2 regions of the Mesorhizobium sp. GW821-FHT07A06 genome follow, and region 2 is predicted to be linked to the other one. Evidence: predicted binding sites of a transcription regulator. Region 2 holds the regulator's gene; the other holds the start of a gene.
The links. The regulator LexA, encoded in region 2, represses DNA repair genes until DNA is damaged. The targets are predictions, from matches to a motif close to TGTTCNNNNTGTGTTCNG.
Positions count from the first base shown of each region.

Region 1: a site for LexA is predicted at 7,939-7,956, ahead of recA (recombinase RecA). Genes of this name have one in related genera too.

Region 1 covers NZ_JBWKRC010000001.1:845,875-856,894, forward strand. The annotation lists gene sufB (Fe-S cluster assembly protein SufB) at 1-549, shown strand, start outside; gene sufC (Fe-S cluster assembly ATPase SufC) at 577-1,332, shown strand; gene sufD (Fe-S cluster assembly protein SufD) at 1,358-2,626, shown strand; gene AC07SZ_RS04280 (cysteine desulfurase) at 2,631-3,875, shown strand; gene AC07SZ_RS04285 (SUF system Fe-S cluster assembly protein) at 3,884-4,276, shown strand; gene sufA (Fe-S cluster assembly scaffold SufA) at 4,460-4,840, shown strand; gene AC07SZ_RS04295 (GFA family protein) at 4,875-5,372, opposite strand; gene AC07SZ_RS04300 (TfoX/Sxy family protein) at 5,462-5,785, shown strand; gene AC07SZ_RS04305 (pseudouridine-5'-phosphate glycosidase) at 5,795-6,712, opposite strand; gene AC07SZ_RS04310 (carbohydrate kinase family protein) at 6,788-7,732, opposite strand; gene recA (recombinase RecA) at 8,014-9,114, shown strand; gene alaS (alanine--tRNA ligase) at 9,489-11,020, shown strand, end outside.
Region 2 covers NZ_JBWKRC010000007.1:163,902-174,921, forward strand. The annotation lists gene AC07SZ_RS22675 (ABC transporter permease) at 1-779, opposite strand, end outside; gene AC07SZ_RS22680 (ABC transporter ATP-binding protein) at 785-1,564, opposite strand; gene AC07SZ_RS22685 (ABC transporter substrate-binding protein) at 1,622-2,608, opposite strand; gene AC07SZ_RS22690 (GntR family transcriptional regulator) at 2,763-3,536, shown strand; gene lexA (transcriptional repressor LexA) at 3,889-4,626, shown strand; gene AC07SZ_RS22700 (ComEC/Rec2 family competence protein) at 4,620-7,073, opposite strand; gene gltX (glutamate--tRNA ligase) at 7,176-8,600, shown strand; gene gltA (citrate synthase) at 8,785-10,113, shown strand; gene lpxB (lipid-A-disaccharide synthase) at 10,209-11,020, opposite strand, start outside.

The DNA.
Region 1 (11,020 bases), on a different contig from region 2:
ATCTCGTGGACGCAGGTCGAGACCGGTTCGGCGATCACCTGGAAATACCCGAGCTGCATTCTGCGCGGCGACGATTCCTCCGGCGAGTTCTATTCGATCGCCGTCTCGAACGGCTATCAGCAAGTCGACAGCGGCACCAAGATGATCCATCTCGGCAAGAACACGTCGAGCCGCATCATCTCCAAGGGCATTGCCGCCGGCTTCTCGCAGAACACCTATCGCGGCCAGGTTTCCGCGCACCGCAAGGCGACCAACGCCCGCAACTTCACCAATTGTGACAGCCTGCTGATCGGCGACCAGTGCGGCGCGCACACCGTGCCGTACATGGAAGCCAAGAACTCGACGGCGCAGTTCGAGCACGAAGCGACGACGTCCAAGATTTCCGAGGACCAGAAGTTCTACGTCATGCAGCGCGGCATTCCCGAAGAGGAAGCCATCGCGCTCATCGTCAACGGCTTCGTCAAGGACGTCATCCAGCAACTGCCGATGGAGTTCGCCGTCGAGGCGCAGAAGCTGATTGGCATCTCGCTCGAGGGCTCGGTCGGCTGACCGGACAGATATTCAGGAAACAAAAGAATGCTTGAAATCAGAAACCTGCACGCCCGCATCGTCGATGACGGCACCGAAATCATCCGCGGCCTGAACCTGACGGTGAAAGCCGGCGAGGTCGCCGCGATCATGGGGCCGAACGGCTCGGGCAAATCGACACTGTCCTATATCCTCGCCGGCCGCGAGGACTATGAGGTGACCGAAGGCGACATCCTGTACAATGGCCAGTCGATCCTCGAAATGGATCCGGCCGAACGCGCGACTTCGGGCATCTTCCTCGCTTTCCAGTATCCGATGGAGATACCGGGCGTGGCGACCATGGAATTCCTGAAAGTGGCGATGAACGAGCAGCGCAAGGCGCGCGGCGAGGAGCCGCTGAAGATCCCGGAATTCCTCAAGCGCGTGAAGGAAGCCGCCGCCTCGCTCAGCATGGACATGGCCATGCTGAAGCGGCCGCTCAATGTCGGCTTCTCCGGCGGCGAGAAGAAGCGCGCCGAGATCCTGCAGATGAAGCTTTTGGAGCCGAAGCTGTGCGTGCTCGACGAGACCGATTCCGGCCTCGACATCGATGCTCTGAAGATCGTTTCCGACGGCGTCAACGCGCTGCGCGCGCCGGACCGGGCTTTCCTGGTCATCACCCATTATCAGCGCCTGCTCGAACACATCGTGCCCGACAGCGTGCACGTGCTCTACAAGGGCCAAGTCATCAAGTCCGGTGACAAGTCGCTGGCGCTCGACCTCGAGGCCAATGGCTATGCGGGCGTGATCGGCGAAGCCGCGTGAGATGCCAGAAGGCAAGGTCAAACTGATGAACATGCACACACAGCCGCAGCGGACACCGGCCGAGACGGCGTTGATCGACGCGTTCGGCGACCGGCTGTCGCTGCTGCCGGGCGACGGCGCGGTAATGCTGAAGCGCGACGACGCGATCGAGGCGATCAAGCACGGCCTGCCGACGCGGCGCGTCGAATCCTGGCACTACACCGACCTGCGCCGGCTGTTGAATGCGGTGCCGGACTTCGATCCGGCCGCCATGGCCAAGGCCGTCGCCCCGATCGTCGAAGGCTCCGCCGTTCTGCCGGTCCTGAACGGCAAGTCCGACGCGAAGGTGCCTGATATCGAGGGTGTCACCATCCAACGCCTGTCGGACAAGCTGATCGACGGCAGCATCGCGCCCGGGCTCGATCGCTACGGCGCCGATGATGCGATCGGCGCGCTGAACACCGCCTTCGTCGCCGATGGCTACTTTGTCGACATCGCCGATGGTACGGAACTCGAGAAGCCGATCGAATTGCAGAATATACAGGCCGGCGGCCAGACCCATGTGCGTCTGCCGGTGCGCGTCGGCGCTGGGGCCAAGGCGGTCATCGTCGAGCGTCAGGCGGGTGACGGGGCTGCCCTGGTCAGTTCGGTCAGCCAGCTTGTGCTGGGTGAGGGTGCCGAGGTGACGTGGCTGATCGTCCAGGAACAGCCGGAGACGGCGACCCATCTGGCGCAGTTCAAGGCCCATATCGGCAAGAATGCGAAACTGACCCTGTTCGTGATGAACGCCGGCGGCAAGCTTGTGCGCCAGGAGGTCATGGTCAGGACGACGGGCGAAGGCGCCGACTTCAAGCTGCGCGGCATCAACCTGCTCGCTGGCGACACCCATAGCGACGTGACGATGGTGCTCGACCACGCGGTGCCGCACACGACCTCCACCGAGATCATCCGCAATGTGGTGACCGGCAAGGCGCGCGGCGTTTTCCAGGGCCGCATCAACGTCCACCAATACGCGCAGAAGACCAACGCCAAGATGGCCTGCAACACATTGCTCCTGTCGGACGACGGCGAGTTCTCGACCAAGCCGGAGCTGGAAATCTTCGCCGACGACGTCGTCTGCGGCCATGGCGCGACCGTCACCGAAATCGACCACGACCATCTGTTCTACCTGATGGCGCGCGGCGTCGACGAGAAGTCGGCCCGTGGCCTGCTGGTCAAGGCGTTCGTCGCCGAGGTGATCGAGGAACTGGATGACGAGTCGATCGTCGAGGCGCTGGAAGCACGGCTGGACGACTGGTTTTTGACACACGGGTGAAATAATGAACGCTCCAGGCAAGATCGGAGATTTCTACGACGTCGAGGCGATCCGTCGCGACTTTCCGATCCTGTCGCGGGAGGTGTACGGCAAGAAGCTGGTCTATCTCGACAATGGCGCCTCGGCGCAGAAGCCGCAGGTGGTGCTGGATACGATCCAGCACGCCTATTCCCAGGAATACGCCAACGTCCATCGCGGCCTGCATTTCCTGTCGAATGCCGCGACCGACGCTTATGAAAAAGCGCGTGAGACGGTGCGCCGCTTCCTCAACGCACCGAGCACCGACAACATCGTTTTCACCTCCAACACGACCTCGGCGATCAACACGGTCGCCTATGGCTATGGCATGCCCAATATCGGCGAGGGCGACGAGATCGTGCTGTCGATCATGGAGCACCACTCCAACATCGTTCCCTGGCATTTCATCCGCGAGCGGCAGGGCGCCAAGCTGGTTTGGGTGCCGGTCGACGATCTCGGCGTCTTCCATATCGAGGAATTCGAGAAGCGGCTGACAGACCGCACCAAGCTTGTCGCCATCACCCAGATGTCGAATGCGCTGGGCACGGTGACGCCGATCAAGGAGATCGTGCGCATCGCGCATGCGCGCGGCATTCCCGTACTCGTCGACGGCAGCCAGAGCGCCGTGCACATGCCGATCGACGTGCAGGATCTCGACTGCGACTTCTTCGTCTTCACCGGCCACAAGGTCTATGGCCCCTCGGGCATCGGCGTGCTCTACGGCAAGAAGGACATTCTCCAGGGTATGCGGCCCTTCATGGGTGGCGGCGAGATGATCGAGGAGGTGACGGAAGACATCGTCACCTACAACGAGCCGCCGCATCGCTTCGAGGCCGGCACGCCGCCGATCGTCCAGGCGATCGGGCTCGGTGCCGCGCTTGACTACATGGAAAAGATCGGCCGCGAGCGCATCGCGGCGCATGAGGAAGACCTCAAGACCTATGCGCATGAGCGGCTGCGCGCCATCAACTCGCTGCGTATCTTCGGCGACGCGCCGGGTAAAGGCGCGATCATCTCCTTCGAACTGCAAGGCATTCATGCCCATGACGTGTCGATGGTGATAGACAGGCAGGGCGTTGCCGTGCGCGCGGGCACCCATTGTGCCCAGCCGCTGTTGAAACGCTTTGGCGTAACCTCCACATGCAGGGCATCGTTCGGCATGTATAATACCAGGGCCGAAGTCGACGCTTTGGCCGAGGCGCTCGAAAAAGCGCGAAAGTTCTTTGGGTGATGACGACCATGGACGATGTGAGCACAACCGCTGAGACCGCGCCGGGAACGGCTGCAGATGGCATCGTATCGGCCTCCGCCATTCCCGCCGACGAACTTGCGCGGCTGACAGACGATATCGTCTCGGCGCTGAAGACGGTCTACGACCCGGAAATCCCGGCCGACATCTACGAGCTTGGCCTCGTCTACAAGATCGACATCGAGGACGACCGCTCGGTCAAGATCGACATGACGCTGACCGCGCCGGGCTGCCCGGTGGCCGGCGAAATGCCGGGCTGGGTGGAAAATGCCGTCGGCGCCGTCGAAGGCGTGTCCGGCGTCGAGGTCAACATGACCTTCGACCCGCCCTGGTCGCCCGACCGCATGTCGGAAGAGGCACAGGTGGCGGTGGGCTGGTACTAAAGCATGTCGCCCAAAAGTGACCTCGGTTTTGGGACAACGACATGCATAAACCAAAAACCTAAAGCGCGTCACGCTTTAGCAGGTCGAGCCCGGTACACTTGCGCCGGTGGTAAAAGTTCACCATTTTAGGTGAGGAATCATTCGGCAGGCCTTGAACCTGCATGGAATGGAGAAGGAAAGAGAATGGGACGCTTTGCCGTCATCACGATGACCGAAAAGGCCGCCGACCGGGTGCGCGAGATCGTGGCTACCCGTGACAACGCGCATGGCATCCGCCTCGGCATCAAGAAGGGCGGCTGCGCCGGCATGGAATACACGGTAGACCTGGTGACTGAACCCAACACCAAGGACGACCATATCGAGCGCGACGGCGCCCATGTCTATGTCGCGCCGGAGGCGGCGCTCTTCCTGTTCGGCACCGAGATGGATTTCGAGCAGACGACGCTGCGCACCGGCTTCACCTTCCACAACCCGAACCAGAGTTCGGCCTGCGGCTGCGGCGAGTCCGTCGAACTGAAGCCGGCTGACCTCAAAGCGCTGGCAGAGGCACGCGCCTCGGCCTGATCTTTCCTTCGCCCTGCTTGCGGGGCGAAGGAAACTACTCCACCCACATACCCGTCCGCTTGTGCCAGTCGGCGATCGACTCTTCCGGGTAGATATCGAACACCTTGTCGCGCTTGCCGATCACGGGTTCGACCCAGTTTGCCTTGTATTTCAGCATAAGATGCACCTTTTCAGGCGGTTTCGGCAGGTCGCTGTCGATCGCCGAGGCGAAGGGATGCACCAGTTCCGGCCAGGTCGGATCGTAGAGCCAGAGCGCCGCCCCGCATTTGCGGCAGAAATTGCGTTCGCCGGTCGAGACCTCGCAATGCGGACGCTCGTCGTCCTCGATCTCGGCACGGTAGACGCCAAGGCTCCTCTTGCCCCTGATGTTCAGCGTTTCGTAGTCGGCACCGAGATTGATGGCGAAACCGCCGCCGCCCTGCTGCTTGCGGCAGATCGAACAGTAGCACAGCATGAACGGGACGGGCGTGTGGCTCTCCACCTCGAAACGCACGGCGTTGCAGCGGCAGGATCCCTTGAGCAGAAGCGGCATGACAAAAACTCCGACTGAATGATCTCAACCTGTCAGCATGATCTTGGTTGCGCGGTGACAATGTCAAATGCCGGTGACATGATCGCGGCATGGACAATGAACGCATCGCCGAACTGTTCGCCGGCCTTGGCCCGGTCAGCATCCGCAGGCTGTTCGGCGGCAAGGGCATCTATTTCGACGGCGTCATCGTCGCCATCGTGCTGCGCGGCGAATTGCTGATGAAGGCCGACGAGCAAAGCGTCCCCGACTTCGAAGCCGAGGGCTGCAAGCAATGGACCTATACCGGCTCGCGCCACGGCAAGCTGGTCGCCATGCCCTATTGGAGCATTCCCGACAGTGCCTTTGACGATCCGGACGAGATGACGGTGTGGGCACGCCGCGCCCATGAGGCTGGAAGGCGCGCAGGCAAGTAGCCGCCGAACCTACAGCGCCTTTGCTATCTCGGCCGCCAGCCTCGCATTGTTTTCGACCAGCGCGACGTTGGTCTTCAGGCTGCGGCCGCCGGTGAGTTCGAGTATCTTCGACAGCAGGAACGGCGTCACCGCCTTGCCGGTCACGTGCAGAGCCTCGGCGGCCTTTTGCGCCGCTTCGATATAGCCCGCCATTTCTTCGGCCGGGATTTCGTGGTCCTGCGGCACCGGGTTGGCGATCAGCATGCCGCCGCCGAGCCCAAGCGCAGCCCGGGTCTGGTGGAAATGCGCGATGTCTTCCGGCTTGTACAAGGTGAGAGGCGCGCGGAACGGCGACTGCCGCGACCAGAAGGCGGGCATGGTCTCGCAGCCATGGCCGACAACAGGCACGCCGCGCGTCTCCAGCACTTCCAGCGTTTTTTCGATATCGAGAATGGCCTTGGCGCCGGCCGAGACGACGATGACCGGTGTGCGCGCCAACTCATCGAGATCGGCCGAAATATCGAAACTCGTTTCCGCCCCCTTGTGCACGCCGCCAATGCCGCCGGTGGCGAACACTTTTATCCCGACCATATGGGCGGCGATCATCGTCGCGGCGACCGTGGTGCCGCCGGTACGTCCTTGCGCGACGGCGAAGCCGAGGTCGGCGCGCGACAGCTTCATGGCGTCGCCGGTCATGGCGAGCGATTCGCGTTCGCCGTCGGAAAGGCCGATCTTGATGCGCCCGCCGACCACGGCGATCGTCGCCGGCACGGCACCACCGTCGCTGATGATCTTCTCGACGTTCGCCGCCATGGCGCCATTGTCGGGGTAGGGCATGCCATGGGTGATGATGGTGCTTTCCAGCGCCACCACCGGGCGTCCGGCGGCCAGGGCTTGCGCCACCGGCGCGTGGATATCGATGAAGGGGCGTGCGGTCTCTGGCGTCATCTCTAATCTCCAACCGGTGTGCGTTGCATCCATCAAGACGCGCGGCGGCACTCCGGTACTATGAATTTGCCGGTCTCATGCCACTTCCTGCACATCGGGCACAAGGGCCAGCGCTTCCATGAAGGCGGCTGCGGTGAAATCGGGAACGGCGTCGGCGCTCTCGATGGCCAGGGTTGCCGCGGCGACGCCTTCCCGCAACGCCGCCCGCAAGGGTATGCCGCGCAGCAAGGCGGCGACCGTTGCCCCCGCCAGCGCATCTCCCGCGCCGGTGACGTCCACAACTTTCCTCGGGGCGGGCGGCATGATGGCAAACATGCCGTCGCGATCGAAACCCAGCACCGGGCCGCCGCCCGCCGTTACCACCGCGCTGGCGAGGCCGGCGCGCTTCAACCCGTCAACGATGCCGCGCTGGGAAGCCGCGCCGTCCAGGCCTGCCAGCGCGAGGGCCTCGCGCTGGTTCATGAAGACGACGGCCAGATTGCCGAGCACCGGCTTCAGGCGCACGATCTTGGCCGGCGAAATGGCAATGGCGAATACGGGCTTGCCGGCGGCAAGCGAAACCAGTCGCTCCAGTGCCGCCGACGGCAGATTGGCGTCACACAGGATGGCGTCGGCGGCCGCGATCGCCTCCCGCACCTTGGATCGGCGGATCTGCTTGGGAAACGCCAGGTCGTACAGCGCCATGTCGGCAAAGCCGACGATCAACTCGCCTTCGCGATCGATCAACGCGGTATAGCTTGGTGTCGTGCGGTCAAGGAACACCGCTGACAGATCTGCAATCCCTGCCTTCGCTATGGCGCGTGAAACGGTGTCGCCCGCCGCATCGCCGCCGCGCATCGAAAGCAGCGAAGCGGAGACGCCGCGCAACACTGTGTTGCGCAGCGCGTTGAAGACGCCGCCGCCGACATCCTCGCGCATCGTGCCGGGGTTGGACGCGGCCGGCACGTAGAGGCCGGACACCTGGCCGCGCCGGTCGATGTGGGCCCCTCCCACGGCCAGTATCTTTGCGGATTTCACCATGGCGGCGATATGACCTTTGTTGTTGCAGCCGCACAAGCGCTAGGCTGCGCGACAGAGCTTCGCATGCAAGGCAGCGATTCGGCAGGCCGGGACAACGGCGCCGGCTGGCCCAATGGGAGGCGGGTTGCTGCTCGCGTTTCTGGTACGAAAAAAGAACAAATCAGGATATCGTTTATTTTTCAAACGGTTGTTGCCTCTTGCCAAATGAGAACAAAAAAGGTACAAAATGCCAGGGATTGCGGATTGTCCGGCCTTCATTGACGACCAAGGGGTGATGTATCATGGCTCAGAATTCTTTGCGGCTTGTAGAGGATAAGGCAGTGGACAAATCAAAGGCTCTGGATGCGGCGCTGTCGCAAATCGAGCGGGCTTTCGGCAAGGGCTCGATCATGCGGCTCGGCGCCAACGAGCAGGTCGTCGAGATCGAAACGGTGCCGACCGGTTCGCTCGGCCTCGACATCGCCCTCGGGGTTGGTGGCCTGCCGCGCGGCCGCATTATCGAGATCTACGGGCCGGAAAGCTCGGGCAAGACGACGCTGGCGCTGCATACGGTGGCCGAAGCCCAGAAGAAGGGCGGCATCTGCGCCTTCGTCGATGCCGAGCATGCGCTCGATCCGGTCTATGCCCGCAAGCTCGGTGTCGATCTTGAAAACCTGCTGATCTCGCAGCCCGACACGGGCGAACAGGCGCTGGAGATTTGCGACACGCTGGTGCGTTCCGGCGCCATCGATGTGCTGGTGGTCGATTCGGTCGCGGCGCTGACGCCGCGCGCGGAAATCGAGGGCGAGATGGGCGATTCGCTGCCCGGCCTGCAGGCCCGCCTGATGAGCCAGGCGCTGCGCAAGCTGACCGCCTCGATCTCGCGCTCCAACACCATGGTCATCTTCATCAACCAGATCCGCATGAAGATCGGCGTCATGTTCGGTTCGCCCGAAACCACGACCGGCGGCAACGCGCTGAAATTCTATGCATCGGTGCGCCTCGACATCCGCCGCATCGGCTCGGTCAAGGATCGCGACGAGGTCGTCGGCAACCAGACCCGCGTCAAGGTCGTCAAGAACAAGCTGGCGCCGCCCTTCAAGGTGGTCGAATTTGACATCATGTATGGCGAGGGCGTGTCCAAGACCGGCGAACTGGTCGATCTCGGCGTCAAGGCCGGCGTGGTCGAGAAGTCGGGCGCCTGGTTCTCCTACAATTCGCAGCGTCTCGGCCAGGGCCGCGAAAACGCAAAACTGTTCCTGCGCGACAATCCCGATACCGCGCGCGAGATCGAACTGGCGCTGAGACAGAATGCCGGGCTGATCGCCGAGAAATTCCTCGAGAATGGCGGCTCCGAGGGCAACGGCGACGACGGTTTTGAGGACGAAGCCGGCGCGATGTAGGACACTGCCAGAGTTCGGCCATAAAGCCGGCCTATGACCTGATGCTTAAGTAATCGAGTTCTTTCGTACCGCGTTCAAAACCGCCGGCCTTCGAGCCGGCGGTTTTTGTTTTTGGACAGTGCGGAGCCGGCCTGACAAGCTCCTGAAGCGCTTCGCGTCTGAGCGGATTCACGCGACACGCTTCAGGTCTTTATCCTCATGCATGTCGCTATGCCAAAACCGAGGTCGTTTTGGGCGACGTGCATTGGATTGGCCCAATTCCGTGTTTCTGGACAGGGTGCGGTGTGCCCGCTAAAAGGCCAAGTCAATCTTCTAAAAAGCAGAGACCAGTTTCCGCCGGCCGCGCCGGCGGTTTTCGCGAAAAGGCAGCAGTCATGAGTGGCGTGAACGAGATCCGGTCGACATTTCTCGACTATTTCCGCAAGGAGGGCCACGAGGTCGTGGCTTCGAGCCCGCTCGTGCCGCGCAACGATCCGACATTGATGTTCACCAATGCCGGCATGGTGCAGTTCAAGAACGTCTTCACCGGTTTGGAGAAGCGGACCTATTCGCGCGCCACCACTGCCCAGAAGAGCGTTCGCGCCGGCGGCAAGCACAACGACCTCGACAATGTCGGCTACACCGCGCGTCACCTGACCTTCTTCGAGATGCTCGGCAATTTCTCCTTCGGCGATTATTTCAAGGAGCGCGCCATCGAGCTTGCCTGGAACCTGATCACCAGGGAATTCGGGCTGAAGAAGGACAAGCTGCTGGTCACCGTCTACCACACCGACGATGAGGCGGCGGGCTTCTGGAAGAAGATCGCCGGTTTCTCGGACGATCGCATTATCCGCATCCCGACCTCGGACAATTTCTGGGCGATGGGCGACACCGGTCCTTGCGGGCCGTGCTCGGAAATCTTCATCGATCGTGGCGAGCACATCTGGGGTGGCCCTCCCGGCAGTCCCGAGGAAGACGGCGACCGGTTCCTTGAATTCTGGAACCTGGTGTTCATGCAATATGAACAGGTGACGAAGGACGAGCGCATCGACCTGCCGCGTCCTTCGATCGACACCGGCATGGGTTTGGAGCGCATGGCGTCCATCCTGCAGGGCGTGGAAAGCGTTTTCGAAACCGACCTGTTCCGTCACCTCATCGATGCGGCGTCTTCCGCGCTTGGGCGCGCGCCGGATGCCGAAACGGTGGCGTCCTATCGTGTCATTGCCGATCATTTGCGCTCGTCCTCCTTCCTGGTCGCCGACGGCGTGCTGCCGTCGAACGAAGGCCGCGGCTATGTGCTGCGCCGCATCATGCGCCGCGCCATGCGCCACGCGCAGCTGCTCGGCGCGAGCGAGCCGCTGATGTGGAAGCTGGTGCCGGCCCTGGTGCGCGAGATGGGCCAAGCCTATCCCGAATTGCTGCGCGGCGAACAGCTGATCACGGAAACGTTGAAGCTCGAGGAGACGCGCTTCCGCAAGACGCTGGTGCGCGGCCTCGGCCTGCTCTCCGAGGCGACGGACACGCTGCATGCCGGCGACATGCTGGATGGCGAAACGGCTTTCAAGCTCTACGACACCTACGGCTTCCCGCTCGACTTGACGCAGGACGCGCTACGCCAGCGCAACATCTCGGTTGATCTTGCCGGCTTCACCAATGCGATGGAGCAGCAGAAGGCCGAGGCGCGCAAACACTGGGCGGGATCTGGCGAGGCTGCCACCGAGACGGTGTGGTTTTCGGTGCGCGAAAAGACCGGTGCCACCGAATTCCTCGGCTACGAGACTGAAGCCGCGGAAGGCCTCATCCAGGCGCTGGTCCGGGACGGCAAGACCGTCGACAGCGCCGGCAAGGGTGACGCGGTTGCGGTGGTCGTCAACCAGACGCCATTCTATGGCGAGTCCGGCGGCCAGATGGGCGATACTGGCGTCAT
Region 2 (11,020 bases):
TGGTAGTAGATGATCGCGCCGGCGAAGGGCGCCACCAGTTGGCGCCAAACCGTCTGCTTGCCGACGACGGCCTCGCCGATCATCAGCGCGGCAAGGCCGTTGATGAGAATCCCCAGCCCCATATTGACGTCGGCGAAGCCCTGCGACTGCACCATCAGTGCGCCGCTCGAGGCCGAAAATGCACTCGCCAGTCCGACACCGCCAATGGTCGCCGCCCAGACATTGATGCCTTGAGCCTCGGCCATATCGGGATTGGCGCCCACGGCACGCACAGCGGTCCCCTTCTCGGTCCTGAAAAACATATAGAGCGCCATGAAGACGATGAGCGCGAGGAGGCCGGCGACAACGATCTTGCTGGCCGGAAAACCCGGCCGCGCGAACGGCACCCAGTCGAACACGGTGGGCGAGCCGAAGACGGAGAGGTTGGACTTGCCCATGATGCGAAGGTTGATGCTGTAGAGCATCGTCATCATCAGGATGCCCGCAAGAAGTGTGTGGATGCGGAAACGCAGATGGATGAAGGCGGTGCAGCAGCCCGCCGCGAAGCCCGCCGCGAATGCAACCGCGATGGCCGCCAGCGGCGATACGCCGGCAGCCAGCAGCACGCCGCAGACGCAGCCACCCAGCGGAAACGCGCCTTCGCTGGTCAGATCGGGAAAATTCAACATGCGAAACGGGATCATGATCCCGAGCACGACAAAGGCCAGGATCAGGCTTTGCGCCAGCGTGACCGGTATGATCGCGACGAAGCTGGTGAGAACCTCCTGAACAAAACCCATGATGATCAGCTCGCCAACAACATGCGGTCGGTCTTGACCGAAAAATGGCCGATGAGGTCGATGACCGTGACCCTCGCCTTCTCTTCCCCGGTGACTTCAAGCAGGACCCGGCCCGCATCGAGCATGATCACCCGGCTGCCATAGTCGACGGCGTGCTGCATGTTGTGGGTCACCATCAGGGTCGTCAGCTTCAGCGCGTTGACGGCCCGCACCGTCGCCTGCATGACGATCTCGGCCGTGCGCGGGTCGAGCGCGGCCGTATGTTCGTCGAGCAACAGCAAGTCCGGCGATCCGCCCACGGCCATGATCAGCGAGAGCGACTGTCGCTGCCCGCCCGAGAGCAGGTCGACACGGGTATCGAGGCGATTTTCAAGGCCGAGGCCCAATATCGACAGGCGCTCCTTGTAGGATGCAAGCCGCGTAGCGTTCAGCCCTTGCCGCAGCGTGCGTTTTTGGCTGCGCAGGTCGGCCAGCAGCATGTTCTCCGCCACCGTCATGCTGGCGGCTGTGCCGCGCATCGGATCCTGGAAGACGCGTGCCAATCTTGCGGCACGTTTGTACACCGGCATGGCCGTGACGTCGGCGCCATTGATCAGGATCCTGCCGGAATCCAGGACAAGAGCTCCGGAAATGGCATTGAGCATGCTGCTCTTGCCGGCTCCGTTGGAGCCGATGACGATGCCGAACTCGCCCGTGGCCAGCGACAGGCTGAGACCGTCCAGCGCGATCTTCTCATCGGCCTGGCCCTTGTAGAATACTTTGCGCGCGGATCGGATCTCGAGCATCGTTCCTCCCTGACCTCAGGATGACGGCGCCGACGCCGTCATCCTTCAGTGCCGATGTCAGTCGACGATGCAGCCGCAGTCGGCCATCGACGCCGGTATCTCCATGCCGAACGCGGCCATCGCCTTGCGGGAAATCGTTGCCATGTGATCCTTGTAGGCAGGGCGCGACGGCGCGATCGTCTTGGGATCCTTGCCCTTGAGGATTTCGGCGGCGATGTTGCCGGCGTTGACGCCGACCTGGGTGTAATTGACCGCGAAGCTTGCCGGCACCGTGCCGTTGCGGACCGCGCTGTCATCGGAGTTGACGATTGGGATTCCGGCCTGGCGAGCGGCCGCGGAGACAGCGGCGATCGCCGGCTGGATCAGGTTTGAAGCCGGGCCGTAGATCACGTCTGCCTTGCCGGCGAGCGCGGCGATGCGCTGCTGGATGTCATTGACGTTGTCGATGCCGACTTCCACGACCTCGAAACCGGCCGCCGGTGCGGCCGCCTTGATCTTCTCGACCAAGGCAACGTCATTGGCCTCGCCCGGATTGTAAGGGACGCCGAAGCGCTTGGCATTCGGCAGCAGCTTCTTGGTGAAGGCCATGACAGCGGCGACATCCTGCAGATCGCTGGCGCCCGTCATGCCTTCGTCTCCGGCGTCCCACGACGGCACCAGCTTGGCCGCGACCGGATCGGTGACAGCGGCAAAGACGATCGGAATACCGGAACCGGCAAGCGCCTTCTTGGCGATCTGCGAGACCGGGGTGGTGATGGTGTAGATCAGCTTGGGCTGCTCCGCCTGCAGCTTGGCGATCATCTGCGGGACTAGCGATGCATCGAAATTGGTATGGCTCTCCGTGTAGACGACATCCTTGCCCTCGACAAAGCCATTGTCCGTCAGCGCTTTCTTGAACCCGGCTATGGCGGCGTTGAGCTGCGGATGCTCGCCGAAATTGGCGATGCCGATGCGAATCTGGTCGGCGGCGGCACTCCCCGCGCTGACCATCAATGCGCCTGCCAGGGCCAATCCCGACAGCCAAGCGGATTTCGACTTCAACATCATTTCCTCCCAGATTTGATCAGCGCCGCTCATCGGGACGGCAACTGCGGCGATCATGGTCAGTCCGTCGTCACCTGTCAAACATTATATATAATTCTTGCCATGGGCCACCATCATATATAATTTCCACATGCCCGACGATGGACGGATCGCGATGCAGGATCAGAACAACTCCACGAAAACCGAGGCTGCCTATCAGTTGCTGCGGCGCGATATCCTGACCACACGCCTCATGCCGGGCGCGCCGCTCAAGCTGAGCGCGCTGCGCGGTCAATACGGCGTCGGCTGGACACCGCTGCGTGAAGCCTTGTCTCGGCTTGAGGCTGAGCGCCTGGTTACGGCCATCAGCAATCGCGGCTTTGCCGTGGCTCCGGTGTCGCGGGCCGAACTCGAGGACCTGGCTCGCGCAAGGATGGTTGTGGAGATGCCGCTGTTCCTGGAATCGATCGGGAAAGGCGGCAGGGAATGGGAGGACGCGGTTGTCACCGCTCACTACCGCCTCTCCCGCTGCAAGACCGCGGTCGACGACCCCTCTGATGACGCGGTCGACCAATGGGACGAGAGCCACGAGGCCTTTCACGCGGCATTGCTGAGTGCCGCGACGTCCAACTGGCTGTTGCGCTTCCGCTCGACAATCGCCGATCAGTTGCGGCGGCATCATCGTTTTCTCGGACTGGCGCCGACATTGCGGGCGGCGGCCGGCCTCAAGCATGGCTATGGCGAGGCAATGGACGCCCTGCGCGAGGCGATCGCGATCGAGCATCACACCGCGATCATGGAAGCGGCCCTCGATCGCGATGTCGAGCGGGCGAAAGCGCTGATGACGGCGCATATCGGCTACACGCTGCATGTCTACGTTCACAGCGAGGACAGCGGCGCGAACAATTATACCGCACGCGCCGGCAGCCTGAAGGCAATTTCGGGATGACTTCATCGTTCTTTCTCTTGAGGCATGATCGTTGGCGTTTTGATTTCGTTTCGTTCCGCCAGGAAGGGATCGACCAACGACGCAAATCCAGCCTCTGGACGCCCTTGAGAAACCGATGCCAAGGTCCATCAAGAGGTAGGCCACAGGCGATTAACCAAAATGATTTCAATGCTCGCGTTGGCGGCGAAGGCGGTCGATCGCTGCGCACTGCCGGCGGCGGATAATTTCAGATGTCTTAACAAGTTCACTAAACTTTAAACAGTTGCGGAACACAACTGGAACAGATAGTGTTTGTTCTGGGTTTGTTTTTCGATTCCGATTCACACCCTTCGTTCAATGCCTGGGGGGCGCCATGCTGACGCGCAAGCAACATGAACTTCTGATGTTCATTCATGAACGGCTGAAGGAAAGCGGTATCCCACCCTCCTTTGACGAGATGAAGGAAGCGCTCGATCTCGCCTCCAAGTCAGGGATCCATCGCCTGATCACGGCGCTCGAGGAACGCGGCTTCATCCGCCGGCTGCCCAACCGGGCGCGGGCATTGGAAGTGCTGCGGCTGCCGGATTCGATCGCGCCAGGCCTCAACGCGGCAAAGAAATTCTCGCCTAGCGTCATTCAAGGCAGTCTTGGTCAGGGCGGCGTTGGCCGCCAGATCAAGCCGGCGCCGTCACGCTTGCCCTTTGCCGGGAATGACGACGACGCGGTCGCCGCCGTGTCGATCCCGGTGATGGGCCGTATCGCCGCCGGTGTGCCGATCGATGCCATCCAGCATCAGACGCATTCGATCTCAGTGCCGCCGGACATGATCATGGGTGGCGAACACTATGCGCTGGAGGTCAAGGGCGATTCGATGATCGAGGCCGGCATCTTCGATGGCGACACGGTCATTATCCGCAACGCCGATACGGCGAGCCCGGGCGAGATCGTCGTGGCGCTGGTCGACGAGGAGGAAGCGACCTTGAAGCGATTCCGCCGCAAGGGCGCTTCGATTGCCCTTGAAGCCGCCAACCCGGCCTACGAGACGCGCATTTTCGGGCCGGACAGGGTCAAGGTGCAAGGCAAGCTGGTCGGGCTGATCAGGCGCTACTGAGCAGGAGCGGCCGGCGTTTCGGGTTTTTGATAGGGCGGCAGTCCCCTCGCCTCACGCGAAAACTTTCGTTGTGCGTGCCAAGGCCGATACGGTCCGTCCACGGCGAAGCTGATGATTGGCGGACTGGTCGCCGATTGGCGGTCGAAGAAGACGGCGGCACTGCCCTTGCGTGCAAGTTGCCGTTTGGTGACGACGAGAACCAGCGGGTTGTGGCAGGCATCGTAGCCCGTCGCGTCATTGACAACGATCAGGTCGGCGAAGCCGCAGGCCTTCCAGGTAGCCTTGCGGTCTTCGACATGCGCGATGATCGCGCCAGACGGATGCCGGGCGAGACAGATGCCCTCCGTGCAATAAAACGGCGCCCCTGGCGGCAGATTGACGGCATCGGCAATATCGAATTGTCCCTCTGCCTTGTTGAACATCTCCGGTGCGACAATTGTTTCGGAGACCAGCGCGCGTTTCCAATTGTCGACGGTGAATTCGTTCGGGCGAGCCCGGCTGACCGCGAGTTCGCCACCGCCGATCGGCACCGCGACCAGGCGCGCGTCTTCCGAGATCAGCACATCCGGCGTGCGCGTATCCGACACCGTCAACAGGCCGGCGAGCGCGAATGGCACTGCCGCGAGCCGCAGCCATGTCGTCGCCATCGTTGCGATGACCAGTGCGATCGTCACCAGCAGCACCGAGTGCTGTGAAATCAGCCCGATCGCATCGACGGGGGAGCGTTCCGATATCCACGCCGATATGGCGATCATGGCCGTCAGCCCCTTGCCCATCACGTAGAGAAAGGGACCATCGGCACCAAAGGGCATCGCAAGAGAACTGAGAACAGCGAAAGGCATGACAATCAGAGAAACGATCGGCATGACGGCGAGATTGGCGAACAGGCTGAGCGGTGACACACGCTGGAAATGCCAGATGGCAAACAGCGCCGTGGCGCAGCCGGCAGTGATGGAGGTCATCGCCAACCCGCCCGTCGCCAGCAGGAATTTTCGCGTGAGAAAGCCCGGCAGGGACCGCTTTGGCGGCGGCGGTCTTGCCTTTCCCGCACGGTGATCCGCCCAGCCGGCATAGGCGCCGACCAGCGCGGCGGTCGCGGCGAAAGACATCTGGAAACTTGGACCGACCACCTCGTGCGGCGACACCACGATGACGGCGATTGCCGAGATGGCGAGGTTGCGCATGGTCAGCGCGGCGCGATCGAACAATACGGCAATCAACATTACCGCCAGCATGATGAAGCTGCGCTCGGCGGCAACGACCACGCCTGAGATGATGAGGTAGGCGGCGATCGACAACAGTGCCACGGCGGCCGCGTATTTCTTCACCGACCGACGCGCGGAAAAATCCGGGAACAGCGCGAAGGCACCGCGCAACAGCCCCATGATGGTGCCGGCGACCAGCGCCATATGCAGTCCGGAAATGGAGATGATGTGATAGATGCCGGTGCGCCGCATTGATTCGTTGATTTCATCGGGAATGCCGGCGCGCACGCCAACGATCAGCGCTGCCGCGATCTCGCCTTCGGCGCCGCCAACAACGCCCCTGATGTGGTCGGCGATGGCTTCGCGCGCATTTTCTATCCCTGAAAACAGGCGGGCCGACAGGGGCATCTCATTGTCGTCGGCGGAGATGATTCTTGGATTGCCAAGGAAGAAGCCGCTGCCACCGATGCCGGCAAAGTAGCTGTCGAACGAGAAATCGTAGCTGTCCGGCCGCACCGGACCTGTCGGCGGCAGCAGCTTCGCATAGCCCGATATCAGCGAGCCGGCTGTCATGTCGTCAGGTATCTTGCGCGCCGAGAGCCGCACCCTTTCCGGCGCGTAACGCAGTTTTGGCCGGGCCGTCGACGTCACATCTATGGTCAATCGGATGCGGCCGGTCTCCATGCGGTCGAGCGAGACGACACGGCCGGTCACTTGCGTCGAGATTTCCGAACCCAGCATCCGGGTGCCGGCCCGCCAGGTCTCGACCTTGGCGGCAAGCAGGCCCAACGCGCACATCAATGCCGCCATGAAGGCCAGATGGGTTTTCGGCCAGGAGCGCGAGACAAGCGCACAGATCACCATCAGCACGACGATCGCCACAGGCTTTGCAAAGTCAGGCTCCGCCGCCAGCGCGTAATAGCCGATCGCACCAGCGGCCAGGCAGACCGGCACCAGCAGGAAGGCGATGCCTCGGTCAAGTTCCAGCTCCGCTGCCGTCGTCACACTGTGGCGCAGGCGAGGCAAGGAGGCCTGGCCAATTTGCCGCCCGATACGCGCAATCCTGCCAGTGGCGGGCGGAATTTGTGCTGGGGTACCCCCTGGCAAAGGTTGGCTGCCGGAGCCGGGAACGAGAGGTGATGGCGGCAGCGAGGCCGGCGGCGGGATTGCAAACAGGGACCGTTCGCTGACGCCAACCACAGCGTCCTCGCCCTGATCCGAGCCCCGGCCACGTCCAGCCATCGGGTCTGCCCCTTGCACCCCTGACGCCCTATGCTACATGAACGCGCAACGCGCGAAAGTCCGCGCCGCCGCGCCCCGCTTCAGATGGTTTCCGAGAGTTTCATGTCCGACAAGGTCGTCACCCGTTTTGCCCCCTCGCCCACCGGTTACCTGCATATCGGAGGCGCGCGCACGGCACTGTTCAACTGGCTCTATGCCAAACATACCGCCGGCACGATGCTGCTGCGCATCGAGGACACCGATCGCGAGCGTTCGACCGATGCCGCGACGGCCGCCATCCTGGACGGCCTCACCTGGCTCGGTCTTGGCTGGGACGGCGATGCGGTTTCGCAATTCGAGCGCGCCCCGCGCCACCGCGAGGTCGCGGAGGAGCTCGTGCGCATGGGCAAGGCCTATTACAGCTACGAGACGCCTGCCGAACTGGAGGCGATGCGCGAGGCGGCTCGCGCCAAGGGTCTGCCGCCGCGCTACAATGGCCAGTGGCGCGATCGCGATCCGTCCGAGGCGCCAGCCGGCGTCAAGGGCGCAATCCGCATCAAAGCGCCGACCGAGGGCGAGACGATCGTCCAGGATCGCGTCCAGGGCGAGGTGCGCTTCCCCAACAAGGATCTCGACGACTTCATCATCCTGCGTTCGGACGGCAACCCCACCTACATGCATGCCGTCGTCGTCGACGACCACGACATGGGTGTCACGCACATCATCCGCGGCGACGACCACCTGACGAATGCCGCCCGCCAGACGGTGATCTACAATGCCATGGGTTGGGACGTGCCGTCGATGTCGCATATCCCGCTGATCCACGGCGCCGACGGCGCCAAGCTTTCGAAGCGTCACGGCGCGCTCGGCGTCGAGGCCTATCGGGCCATGGGCTACCTGCCGGAGGCGCTGCTCAACTACCTGGCGCGCCTGGGCTGGAGCCACGGCGACGACGAGATCATGTCGATCAAGGACATGATCTCCTGGTTCGACATTGGCGACGTCAACAAGGGCGCGGCCCGCTTCGATTTCGCCAAGCTGGAAGCGATCAATGGCGCGCATATGCGCCGCATGGCCGATGCCGAACTGTTCGACATCTTCATCGCCACCCTGCCCTATCTCGAGGGCGGCCCGGCGATGGCCGCGCGCCTTGACGACACGAAGAAGGCGCAGTTGCTGGCAGCCCTTCCGGGGCTGAAGGAGCGTGCCAAGACGCTGGTCGAGCTTGTCGATGGCGCGGCCTTCCTGTTCGCCACGCGCCCGCTGCCGCTCGACGACAAGGCCACGCTCTTGCTCAACGACGAAGCGCGCAAGATCCTGCGTGGCGCTCACGAAGCTTTGAACGCGGTTTCGGGCGACTGGACGGCTGCCGCGGCGGAGGCCGCGATCCGCGATTATGCGCTGGCCGGCGGCCACAAGCTTGGCGCCGTGGCCCAGCCCCTGCGGGCCGCGCTGACTGGCAAAAGCACCTCGCCGGGTGTGTTCGACGTGCTTGCCGTGCTTGGGCGCGAGGAGAGCCTGGCGCGCATAGCGGATCAAATCGATTAGGAGCAAACTGGCCCAAGAAGATTGGCATTGAAAGGCGCGTTTCGCAGTGCAACATTAGGTCTTGGCCCAATCTGGCACGCACCTCCTAAAATGCGGTGGCGAATACGCGCATTGCGGTGATTTCGACGTGTCGCTCTGCAGAAATTTGCCTTTGCCGGCATGAGGAAACAAGAAGGAGTTTGCAATGACCGAAGCTGCGAAAAAACTGGATGTGGGCGGCAAGAACCAAGAAGCTACGGCAACGCTTGAATTCGCCGGCAAGACCCATGAATTCAAGGTGCGAAGCGGCTCCGTCGGGCCTGACGTCATCGACATCGCTTCGCTCTACAGCACCACCGGCGCGTTCACCTACGACCCCGGTTTCACCTCGACCGCAAGCTGCGAGTCCGAAATCACCTTCATCGACGGCGATGCCGGCATCCTCTTGCATCGTGGCTATCCGATCGACCAGTTGGCTGAACACGGCGACTTCCTCGAAGTCTGCTATCTCCTGCTCTACGGTGAACTGCCGACCAAGGCGCAGAAGGACGATTTCGATTACCGCGTAACGCGCCACACCATGGTGCACGAGCAGATGTCGCGCTTCTTCACCGGCTTTCGCCGCGATGCGCACCCGATGGCGGTGATGTGCGGCGTGGTCGGCGCGCTGTCGGCCTTCTATCACGACTCCACCGACATCTCCGACCCGTACCAGCGCATGGTCGCTTCCATGCGGCTGATCGCCAAGATGCCGACGATCGCGGCCATGGCCTACAAGTACCACATCGGCCAGCCCTTTATTTACCCGAAGAACGATCTCGGTTTCGCGGCAAACTTCCTGCATATGTGCTTTGCGGTGCCGTGCGAGGAGTACAAGATCAACCCGGTACTGGCGCGCGCCATGGAGCGCATCTTCATCCTGCACGCCGATCACGAGCAGAATGCCTCGACCTCTACGGTTCGCCTCGCCGGCTCTTCCGGCGCCAACCCGTTCGCCTGCATCGCCGCCGGCATCGCCTGCCTGTGGGGCCCGGCCCATGGCGGCGCCAATGAAGCGGCGCTCAACATGTTGGGCGAGATCGGCCATGTCGATCACATCCCGGAATTCATCGCCCGCGCCAAGGACAAGAACGATCCGTTCCGGCTGATGGGTTTCGGCCACCGCGTCTACAAGAACTACGATCCTCGTGCGAAAATCATGCAGAAGACGGCGCACGAGGTCTTGGGCGAACTCGGCATCAAGGACGATCCGCTGCTCGACATCGCCATGGAACTGGAAAAGATCGCGCTGACCGATCCCTATTTCATCGAGAAGAAGCTCTATCCGAATGTCGACTTCTATTCCGGCATCACGCTCAAGGCGCTGGGCTTCCCCACCACCATGTTCACCGTGCTGTTCGCGGTCGCCCGCACCGTGGGCTGGATCGCGCAGTGGAAGGAGATGATCGAGGATCCGCGCCAGAAGATCGGCCGCCCGCGTCAGCTCTACACCGGCGCGCCGGAGCGTGACTACGTGCCGATCGCCAAGCGCTGATGAGAAGAAGTGAGTAGTCAGTAGTCAGTAGTCAGTAGTGATGGTCAACTTCACTACCCACTACCCACTACCCACTACCCACTACTCACTACTCGCTATCTCGCCCTCTTGACGTACCCCATCACCACCTGCGCCGCTATCTCGCCCGACGGCCTGTCCGTCGCCATGCGCCGCGCGATCTCGGCAAAACCATCTTTCTGCCAGGCGCGCATGCCGCTGTCGGCGAACAGCGCTTCCATCTGCCGGGCCAGGTTGTTCGGCTTGACGTACTCGTTGTAGAACTCCGGAATAAGCGCACGATCCGCAATCAGGTTGGGCAGCAGCGCCGACCAGACGGAAACGAAATAGGGCGCAATGGCACGTGCTATGGGATCGAGCCTGTAGCACGAGACCATCGGCACACCCGACAGCGCCAGCTCCAGCGATACGGTTCCCGATGCGATCAGCGCGGCATCGGCCTTGCCGAAAGCCTGCCATTTGCGTTGGGGATCAACAATGATCTCTGGCTTTTCATCCCAACGATTGACCGAGGATTTGACGAGGTCGGCGACATGGGGAACCGTCGGCAGCAACAGCCGCAGCCTATGCCCGCGCGCGCGCAGCATCGACACCGTCTCGCCGAATGGTTCGATCAGCCGGCGCACCTCGCCGCGCCGCGAGCCGGGCAGCACCAGCAATGTCTTGATGCGGTCCTGGGCAAGATCGCGCGGCAATTCCTGCGCCTTCGCGGCGGCAAGCACGCCCGCCTCATGCGTGAGGCGATGCCCGACATAGGTGCCGGGCGGGCCACCCAGCCGCTCGAGTTCCTTCACCTCGAAAGGCAGGATGCAAAGGATATGGTCGACGTAAGGCTTCATCGCCACCGCCCTGCCCGGCCGCCACGCCCAGACGCTTGGACAGACATAGT